One region of the Streptomyces sp. NPDC051567 genome, then DNA from elsewhere that is predicted to be linked to it. Evidence: riboswitches for the same ligand, from Rfam matches in the RefSeq annotation. Region 1 holds a riboswitch; each other region holds the start of a gene.

Region 1 (3,218 bases):
CGGTCTGGGCCAGCAGGGCGGTCTTGCCGATCGACCCGCCGCCCGCGGTCCTGCGGCCGACACCGGTCCAGTCGTGGACCCCGCGGCCCGTGCCGTCCTTGCCGCCCTTGTCGAGGAAGTCCACGACGGCGCGCAGCCTGTTGTCGTCGCGGCCGGTCGCGGCCAGCGCGTAGGCGCCGTCGATCGTGAGACCGAAGTCGGCGAAACCCGGGCTGGACTCGTAGTACCGGCCCTGCTTGAGGACCGGGCCGGTGAGGTAGGTGACACCCCGCCCGAGATCGGGACGCTCACCGGCCGGGACGGTCGGCGCAGTGGTGGGAGGCGTCGTGGGCGGGCCGGTCGGGGGTGTGGTCGGCGGGTCGGTGGGCGGAGTCGTCGGAGGCGTCGTGGGCGGCCGGGTCGGTTCGGGGGTCTTCGTGGTCAGGGTGACCAGGCTGGTGTCCCGGCCCGCGAGGACGGCCGTGGTCGTGGGGTAGAAGGCCGGGTCCGGGAGCCCCTCCTCGAAGCCGAAGCCGCCGTCCGTGAGCTGCTGCCCGGAGAGCCAGGAGACGGCCGCGTCGGCCCGGACGGTGTCGCCGAGGGCCCGCAGGGCCTGGGCCGCGTAGGCGGTGGCGATGACGGAGCCCGTGGTGGCGTCCGTGTAGCCGGGGAAACCGCCGTCGGGGCGCTGGGCCAGCGTGAGGTAGCTCCGGGCCTTCGACACCGTCGCGTCCTGCCCGCCCGCGTGCCGCAGCACGAGGGAGACGAGCGCGGTGGTCGCCGGGTCCGGGTCACAGTTCTCGCCCGGCCGGATCAGGAGGGAGGTGATGCCGCCGTCCGCGCACTGGAGCTGGGTCAGCCGGGTCACGGCCTCGGCCGGCGGGGTGACGCCCGCGCGCAGGACGGCCAGCAGGGCCAGCGCCTGGCCGTCCGCGTGGCCCGCGTCCAGGAAGTCGCCCTTGCCGGTGCAGCCGGGCGTGGACCCGCTCTCCGGGCCGGCGGGACAGACGTTCTTCACCAGGTCGCCGATCAGGTCGCGTCCGCCGAAGGCGCGCGGGTCGCCCCCGGTGACCTCGGCGAGCAGCGCGAGGCGGCCGGCGGCGTTCGCGTCGGGTGCCCGGTCCGGGCCGGCCGGGTAGGCGTACGCGTCGGTCTCCGCCGCCAGGAAGGCGGTGATCCGGTCGAGGGCCGGGCTCCCGCCCTCCGCCGCGGCCAGCGCGTAGGCGGCCTCGGTGGTGAGGAAGTGGTGGGGGGCGTCCGCGCCCTCGTCGACGACGCGTTCGCCGTCGGTGAGCCGTCCCGTCAGCCACCGGGCGGCGGCGGGGACGTCGATCTCGCGGCCCGGGACGGGCGGCCCGGGGGTGGGGCTGGTCGTGGGGTCCGGCCCGGGGGCGTCGCCGCCCGCGCGCACCTGGTCGGGGGTGAAGGAGGGCCTGCCCGTCGACCCGCCCACATCGGTGCCGCCGAACACCCAGGCGTCGACGTCGCCGTCCTTCGGCACGCGGTCCATGGCGCCGTACCGGCTGTAGCTCCAGTCGGCCTGGCCCGGGGAGGCCACCCAGTACGACCAGTAGGCCGTGGCCTGCGGGGTGAGGACGCAGTCCTCCTCGTCGGGGGTCGGGTACCGCGTCCCGGCGGCGAAGGGGCCGTAGCCGATGCGGCAGATGAAGGCGGGGCCGTCGTGCTCGGTGCCCGTGGTGCGGAACCCGGCCTCGTGGAGCAGTTCGTAGCCGGTGGTCGGCGTCGGGTCGCAGCCCCGCTCGACCTTGCCGCCGAAGGGGCCGAAGTCGACGGCGACGACCGCGCCCCGCGTCGCCGTGCACGGGTCGAGGGGGTCGGCGGCGGCCGGTGTCACTGTGACGAAGGCAACGCCCGTGCCGAAGGTGAGGAGTACCGCCGCTACGAGGCACGGCCATCGCCGCCCGCCCCTGCGCCGGACTGTCTGCTCTGCGGTACCCACCACGGCCCCTCGTGTCGTCCGGGCGGGCAGAGCGTGGCACATCGGGCCCCCGCGCACGGCGGATGCCGTGGGGGAGCCGGTCGGACCACGCCGTAGTCCGCGACGGCGTTCTCTCGCTGTATGAGCTGCATGACCTGACTCCAGGCATTCCGGCTCGCCCGCACTCTGTACGGGCACACGGTTGCGGGTCAGCGCCGGATTCAGACCGGCTTCCCCTGGAGTTGAGTGCTTATCAGACGGAGTGAAACACGCGGCCGAAGACAGCGTCAAGGTGGCCGGAACCCCACCCGCCGCCACGGGCCCGGGGCCTGCGGGCAGGCTGGCGCGCCCATGATCCCTCCGGTAGCGTCCGGGGCTGCCACGTGGGGGAACCCGGTGCGAATCCGGGGCTGACGCGCAGCGGTGTGGGAACGGCAGGGGGCCGTTCACCGAGCCCGAATGCCCAGGCGGCAGTGATCGAAGGAAGCCGTACCACGCGTTCGGACGGCGGCCACCGCCTCCGGAGCCGCGGCTGCGGCGGGGTGTGTCCGGCCGTCCCTCAGCTCAGGAGCAGGCCATGTCCCGTCCCCGTACCGCCCGTCGCGCCGCACTGGCGATACCCGCCGTCCTCGGCGCTTTCGCGCTCACCGTGCCGCCCGCCGCGGCCACCTCCTCGCCCGCGCAGATCGCGACCTCGAAGACCAACGGCGTCTCCTACCTCAAGTCCCTCCAGGCCGCCGACGGTTCGTACGCGGGCTCCGGTCTCTCCAACGAGTGGGCCTTCAGCGTCTTCGCCGCCGCGGGCACCGCCGCGGTGGACGTCACGCCCGGCGGCGACGCGACCAAGAACGCGCGCACCGTCTACCGGAACCTGCTGTCCGGCGCGGGCTGGCCCTCCGCCACCCCGGTCGTCACCGACTACGAGCGCGGTGCGCTCAACGCGTACGCCGCCGGGATCGACCCGGCCCGCGTCTCCGCCTCCCGCAACCTCGTCGCCGACGTCTACGGCTACTGGCAGAACGCCGAGGCGGGGTACTTCGGCCCGTCCGGGAACTACAACGGCACGGTCTTCGCGGCCCTCTCCCTGGGCGGGGCCCGGACGCAGACCGGCGGGCAGCGCGTGCCGCAGGCCCTGCTCGACTCGATGACCACCCGCATCCGCGCCAACCAGCACAACGACGGCGGCTGGAACTTCAGCAAGGCCGAGGGCAACCCGGCCGCGCTGGCCTCGGCGAGCGACATCGACATGACGGGCGCCTCGATGGCGGCCCTGTGCGTCTCGGGCGTGCCCGCCACCGAC
Region 2 (3,218 bases), on a different contig from region 1:
CCGGCGCGCAGGTCGGCGCGGGCGGTCCGCAACTCGGCCGTCTGGGGGAACGAACCGATGGTGGTGGTCGGCAGGAGGGGCAGGCCGAGGTGGGCGCGCTGGGCGAGCGTCCGTTCGGCGTAGGGCTGGGAGCGGCGGCCGTCGGCGTCGGTGATCGCGGCGGTACGGGCCCGTACCGCCGGGTCGCGGGTGAGGGCGGACCCGGCGCGGGAGGCCAGGTCGGCCCGGTTGGCGGCGAGTTCGGCGGTGATGGCGTCGGTGCCCCGGGCCAGGCCCTTGGCGAGGGTGACGATCTCGGTCGTCTTCTGCCGGGCGAAGGCGAGCCAGCGGGCGATCTGCGGGTCGATGTCGCGTTCGGCGCCTGCGTCCAGCGGGACGTGCAGCAGGGAGCAGGAGGCGGCCACGTCGACCTGGCCGGCGAGGCCCAGCAGCGTGCCGAGGACGGCGAGGGACTTCTCGTAGTCGTTGATCCAGATGTTGCGGCCGTTGACCACGCCCGCGACCAGGCGCTTGCCGCGCAGTCCGCCGACGGCGGCGAGGTCGTCGAGGTTCTTGGCGGCCCGGTCGGTGAAGTCGAGGGCGAGCCCGTCGACGGGTGCCTTGGCCAGGACGGACAGGGCCTCGCCGAGGCGGTCGAAGTAGGAGGCGACCAGCAGCTTGGGCCGGTCGGTGAGCGCGCCGAGGTCGCGGTAGGCGCGGGCGGCGGCGTTCAGTTCGGCCGGGGTGCGGTCCTGGACCAGGGCGGGCTCGTCGAGCTGCACCCACTCGGCGCCGGCGGCCCGCAGGTCGGCGAGGACCTCCGCGTACACGGGCAGGAGACGGTCCAGCAGGGTCAGCGGCTCGAAGTCGGCGGCCACCCCGGGAGCGGGCTTGGCCAGCAGCAGGTAGGTGACCGGGCCGACGAGGACCGGCCGGGCGTCGAGGCCGAGCGCGAGGGCTTCCTCCAGCTCGGCGACCTGCCGGGAGGAGTCGGCCGTGAAGACGGTGCCGGGGCCGAGTTCGGGGACCAGGTAGTGGTAGTTGGTGTCGAACCACTTGGTCATCTCCAGGGGCGCGACGTCCTGGGTGCCGCGCGCCATGGCGAAGTAGCCGTCGAGCGCGTCCGCGGCGTGGGCCTCACGGTGCCGGGCGGGGACGGCGCCGACCATGACACTGGTGTCCAGCACGTGGTCGTAGTACGAGAAGTCGCCGGTCGGCACCTCGGTGATGCCCGCGTCGGCGAGCTGCCGCCAGTTCGTCCGGCGCAGCTCCGCCGCGGTCTCCCGGAGGGCGTCGGCGGTGACGCGGCCCTTCCAGTAACCCTCGACGGCCTTCTTCAGTTCCCGGTTCTGTCCCTGGCGGGGGTAGCCGTACACGGTGGCCCGTACTGCCGCGGCTGCGGACTTCGCTGTCACGGAACTCTCCTTCGCGAGATGTGTCCTGGAGATCCCGGGGACGGGACGAGGACGCGAAGGGGAGGCAGACCGGACGGGACCGTTGCCGCGCGCGGGGCGCGGTCGTCCGCCTGATGTGCGTCGCCCCGGACTTCCGTCCGGGGTTTCCTCCGACCCGCCCACGAGGTCACCGGGATATCCGCGCACGATCGGCCGTGCGCGGACAGCGGGCAGGTCTTCGGACTCGCGGGCACGCCGGCCGGTCTCCCGGCGGACACCTACTGGCCGTCGCTTCCCAGGACCGTTTCCCGGTCCCAGTGCGTATGACGGCGGTCGTTCCCGCTCACCGCTGCGGGGCAGTCCCGGATTTCCACCGGGTTCCCTCTTACGACGCATCCCGCCTGGCGGACGGGGCGAACCAGCTGTGCCCGTCAGAGTAGAGGGATCACCCGCGTTCGGACAGTACTGTTCACATTCCGGACCGTGAGAGGGGACACGGACGGGCCGGAGCCGGAGCCGGAGTCGGAGCCGGAGCGGCAGCGGTCCGGCCCGCCCGCGGAGCGGTTCACCGGCCTCCGGCAGCCCCACGCCGGTTGCGGCCGCCCGGCCGCGTACGGCAGCGAGAAGAGCGTCCGTGACCTGCGGGTCCGGCAGATCCTGGAAGGAACCGACGAGATCATGCGCCTCCTTGTGGCCCGCTCCCTGCCCGGGGCCGTCCGGTGACCGGCGACGAACCCCCCGTCCTGACCCGGGCCGAGGGCCGCCTCGGCGTCATCACCCTGAACCGGCCCCGGGCCCTCAACGCCCTCACCCACGAGATGGTCCACCGGATCGCCGGGGCCCTGGACGCGTGGGAACACGACCCGGCGGTCGAGGCCGTCCTGATCACCGGGGCCGGGGAACGCGGCCTGTGCGCGGGCGGCGACATCCGGGCCATCCACGAGGACGCCCGCGCGGGCGGCGCCGCCTCGGCGGAGTTCTGGCGGGACGAGTACCGGCTCAACGCCCGCATCGCCCGCTACCCGAAACCGTACGTCGCCCTCATGGACGGCATCGTCATGGGCGGCGGGGTCGGCGTCTCGGCGCACGGCGGGGTACGGATCGTCACCGAACGGTCCCGGGTCGCCATGCCGGAGACCGGGATCGGCTTCGTACCCGACGTGGGCGGCACGTACCTGCTGGCGCTCGCCCCCGGCGGGCTCGGCACCCATCTGGCGCTGACCGGGACGGCGGTGGGGGCCGCGGACGCCGTGCTGTGCGGGCTCGCCGACCACTTCGTCCCGGCGGACCGGCTGCCGGAACTCCGCACGGCCCTGGCGGCGGCGCCGGTGGACGAGGTGCTCCCCGCGTTCGTCGGCGAGGCGCCGCCGGGGACGCTGGACGCCTTCCGCGAATGGGCCGACCCCTGCTACGGGGCCGACACGGTCGAGGAGATCGTGGACCGGCTCCTCGGCACCGGCGCGCCCGCCGCACGGGAGGCGGCCGGGACGATCCTCGCCAGGTCGCCCACCGCCCTGAAGGTCACCCTGGCCGCCCTGCGCCGGGTACCGGCGCTCGGGCCGCTGGAGGCGGTGCTCGGACAGGAGTACCGGGTGTCCTGCGCGGCCCTGTCCTCACCCGACCTGGTGGAGGGCATCCGCGCCCAGGTCGTCGACAAGGACCGCTCGCCCCGCTGGACACCCCCGACCCTCGCGGAGGTGACGGACGAGGACGTGGCCCGGTACTTCGCGCCGCTCGGCGACCGGGAACTCTCCCTGGCCGCCAAGGCCCCGCAGGAGGCGCCCCGGTGAGCCGGACCACCGCGCGCACCGCCTGACCCGGGGGGCCGGAGCCCGCCCGCCGCCC
Region 3 (3,218 bases), on a different contig from region 1:
ATGTTCGCCCGGGGCGACCAGCTGGCCCGCGCCAACTCCCTCTACGCCATGGTGCTCCGCGTCGCCCCCATCCTCGGCGCCCCGGCCGGAGCCTTCCTGATCACCGTCGGGGAGCTGTGGCTGGCCATGGTGATCGGCGCGGTCACCGGCGCGATCTGGTTCGGCTGCCTGCTCCACGTCACGCACGGCTTCGTCCGGCCGCGGCGCGAGCCCGGGGTCTCCCTCGTCAAGCGCTCCGGCGACGGTTTCCGGCTGCTGGCCCGTCACCCGCGGCTGCGCTGGATGTTCATCGCCGCCCTCTCCCTGGACATGGCGTTCAGCTGGCCCGCCGAGGTGGCGCTGCCGCTGCTGGTCTCCCAGCGCGGCTGGGGCGTCGGCGCCGTCGGTGTGGTGCTGGCCGCGTTCAGCGTCGGCGCCCTCGGTTCCAGCGCCGTCGGCGCGGCCTTCGCCCACCGCATCCCCATGTTCGTCCGGCTGGTCGTGACCGGGGCCGGTCTCGCCGCGGGCATCCTGGTGATGGCCCTGATGCCGTCCGTGGTCTCGCTGACCGCCGTCGCCGCCGGGGTGGGCCTGCTGTCCGGGCTCAACGGTCCGGCCATCGTCACCCTGTACCAGCAGTCGGCCCCCGAGGCGCGGATGGGCGCCGCGATGTCCACCCTCTCCCTCGCCGGCATCGGCACCGCCCCCCTCTCCATCGCCGTCTTCAGCTCCCTCTCGCTGGCCTTCGGGGTGCAGACCACCTGGCTGCTCTGCGGCGCCATCGCCTTCGTCTCACCGCTGGCCGCAGTGATGGCCCTGCGCCAGCCCGTGAAGGCCGAAGAAGAGGAGACGGAGGAGACCGAGAGGACGGAGCGGACGGAGGAGACGAAGGAGACCGAAGAGGCGAAGGAGGCCGCCTCCGAGGAGTCCGAGCCGGTGGAACGCCCCGTCCCCGCGGCCGTGTGAGGAGCACCGATGACACTCGCCACCCAGCGGTTGCTGGTACCGGAGCGGCTGTCGGACCCCGGTCCGGCCGAGGCCGCGGTGGTGGCCGCGGGCCCGCAGCTGTGGCTCGTGGACACCACCGGCTACCGGGTCCACGCGGCCCGGCACGCCCCCGGCACCCTGGACGCCCAGGAACTCGCCCGCGCGGCCGAGTTCGTCCGGGCGGCCGACCGGGACGCGTACGTCTGCGCGCACGTGGCGCTGCGCCGGCTGCTCGGGGCGTACCTGGGCATGGCCCCGCGCGAGGTGACCGTGGAACGGGCGCCCTGCGCGCACTGCGACGAGCCGCACGGACGGCCCGTACTCCCCGGCGGCGCCCTGCACTTCTCGCTCTCGCACTGCACCGGGATCAGCCTGCTGGCCTTCGCGACGGCCCCGGTCGGCGTGGACGTGGAGGAGCTGGTGGCGCCGCACACCATCGCGGAGACGGCCGATGTGCTGCACCCGAGGGAGGCGGCCGAACTGGCGCTGCTGCCCGCCGGGGAGCGCTCACCCGCCTTCACCCGGGTGTGGACCCGCAAGGAGGCCTACCTGAAGGGGCTGGGCATCGGACTCTCGGAGAACCCGGCGGCCGAGTACGTGGGTTCGGGCCCGGTCCCGGCCCGGCTGCCGGGGTGGTCGCTGACGGACGTACGGGTTCCGGAGGGACACCGCGCGGCGGTGGCGCTCCGGGACGGGTGACGCCCGTACGGGGCCGGGGCGCGAAGGTCCGGCCCCGGTCGCGCGGGCGGGCCGCGCGCATCCGGCCCCTATGATGACCGCGCACAGACAACTTCACAGACAACTTCATGCGTGCACGACCGGGGGAAGCCGATGGGAATCCGGCGCTGACCTGCAACCGTGTGCGGCCGTCCCTCGGGCGGGCCGCGAGCCGGAACACCCGACGTGCCACGCCGCAGCACTTCCCTGTCACGGACTACAGCGCGAAGAAAGGCACCCTTCCCATGCGCAGCACGCTCGTCCGCCGTACCGCCGTCACCGCCGCCGCCCTCGGCCTGGCCCTGACCGCCGCCTCCCCGGCCGTCGCCCGCACCACGGCGCCCCGCACCAACAGCCCGGTCCTGGTGCAGCTCGACGTCCAGGGCCCGGAGGGCAGGCTGTTCCAGGGCCTGGTGATCACCAAGGGCCACGAGGTGACCACCGCCTCCGGTGGCACCCACGCCTGCGACGGCACCAACGGCGGCCGGTACCCGTCCCCGGTCGCCACCCCGACGGCCGCCCTCGACGACGCGGCCCGTCAGCGCCACTTCACCTGGGACGGCACCTGGTACCCGTCCTTCGACGACTTCTCCGTGGACACGGTCAAGAACGTCTCCGGCGGCGCCTCCGCCTACTGGAACATCTCCGTGAACGGCGTCTCGATCCCGGTCGGCGGCTGCCAGTTCAAGATAAAGACGGGCGATCAGATCTCCTTCACCTGGACGACGTTCTAAGTACGGCGGTGTCGGCTACCATCCCACTCCACCGCTCCCTCGCCCCGCCGCTCCCGGGGCGGCGGGGCATGGTCCGCCGGCCCCTTCCCGCTGCCCACCGAGGACTCTCCTTGATCAGACTCGACGACGTCAGCGTCCGGTACGGCGACACCGCCCGGACGGTCCTGCGGAACGTGGACCTGACCATCGGGGAGGGGGAGTTCTGTCTGGTGTCCGGGGTGACGGGGGCCGGGAAGTCGACCCTGCTGGGCGTGGTCGACGGGCTGGTCCCGCACTACACCGGCGGCACGCTGTTCGGCCGGGTCACGGTCTGCGGCAAGGACACCGCGGGGCGCGGGGCGCGGGAACTGGCCGCGCTGGTGGGCGTGGTGGGCCAGGACCCGGCCGACGGTTTCGTCACCGACACCGTCGGGGACGAACTGGACTACGCGGCGGGGCAGTCGGCGGCGGACCCGGCACCGGCGGGCAGGGCGGCCGGGGAGGTCCTGGAGCTGCTGGGCCTGGCCGGGCTGCGCCACCGGACGCTGTGCGGGCTCTCCGACGGTGAGCAGCAGCGGGTGGCGATCGGCGCGGCGCTGGCCGCGCGCCCCCGGGTCCTGGTGCTCGACGAGCCGACCTCCGCGCTGGACCCGGTGGCGGCCGAGGAGGTCATGGCGGCCGTGGCCCGGCTGGCCCGCGACACCGGGGTGAGCGTGCTCCTGGCGGAGCACCGGCTGGAGCGGGTGGCGCAGTACGCGGACCGGATGCTGCACCTGCCCGGGGACGGCTCGGTGGTGTCGGGGCGGCCGGCCGAGGTGCTGC

The links. Region 1 has a riboswitch for cobalamin ahead of ACIA5F_RS14555 (prenyltransferase/squalene oxidase repeat-containing protein). Riboswitches for the same ligand answer to the same signal wherever they lie in the genome.
Region 2: linked by a shared signal. The riboswitch ahead of metE (5-methyltetrahydropteroyltriglutamate--homocysteine S-methyltransferase) and the one ahead of ACIA5F_RS14555 (prenyltransferase/squalene oxidase repeat-containing protein) in region 1 are both predicted to bind cobalamin.
Region 3: linked by a shared signal. The riboswitch ahead of ACIA5F_RS24065 (DUF4430 domain-containing protein) and the one ahead of ACIA5F_RS14555 (prenyltransferase/squalene oxidase repeat-containing protein) in region 1 are both predicted to bind cobalamin.

Annotation. Positions count from the first base shown of each region.
Region 1 covers NZ_JBITDK010000010.1:186,178-189,395, forward strand. Annotated here, with positions in the region: gene ACIA5F_RS14555 (prenyltransferase/squalene oxidase repeat-containing protein) at 1-1,939, opposite strand, end outside; cobalamin riboswitch at 2,061-2,198, opposite strand; cobalamin riboswitch at 2,305-2,383, shown strand; gene ACIA5F_RS14560 (hypothetical protein) at 2,496-3,218, shown strand, end outside.
Region 2 covers NZ_JBITDK010000004.1:249,573-252,790, reverse strand. Annotated here, with positions in the region: gene metE (5-methyltetrahydropteroyltriglutamate--homocysteine S-methyltransferase) at 1-1,394, opposite strand, end outside; cobalamin riboswitch at 1,585-1,811, opposite strand; partial or broken gene ACIA5F_RS07060 (acyl-CoA dehydrogenase family protein) at 1,953-2,096, shown strand; gene ACIA5F_RS07055 (enoyl-CoA hydratase/isomerase family protein) at 2,093-3,163, shown strand.
Region 3 covers NZ_JBITDK010000025.1:54,607-57,824, reverse strand. Annotated here, with positions in the region: gene ACIA5F_RS24075 (MFS transporter) at 1-945, shown strand, start outside; gene ACIA5F_RS24070 (4'-phosphopantetheinyl transferase family protein) at 955-1,665, shown strand; cobalamin riboswitch at 1,752-1,887, shown strand; gene ACIA5F_RS24065 (DUF4430 domain-containing protein) at 1,929-2,417, shown strand; gene ACIA5F_RS24060 (ATP-binding cassette domain-containing protein) at 2,528-3,218, shown strand, end outside.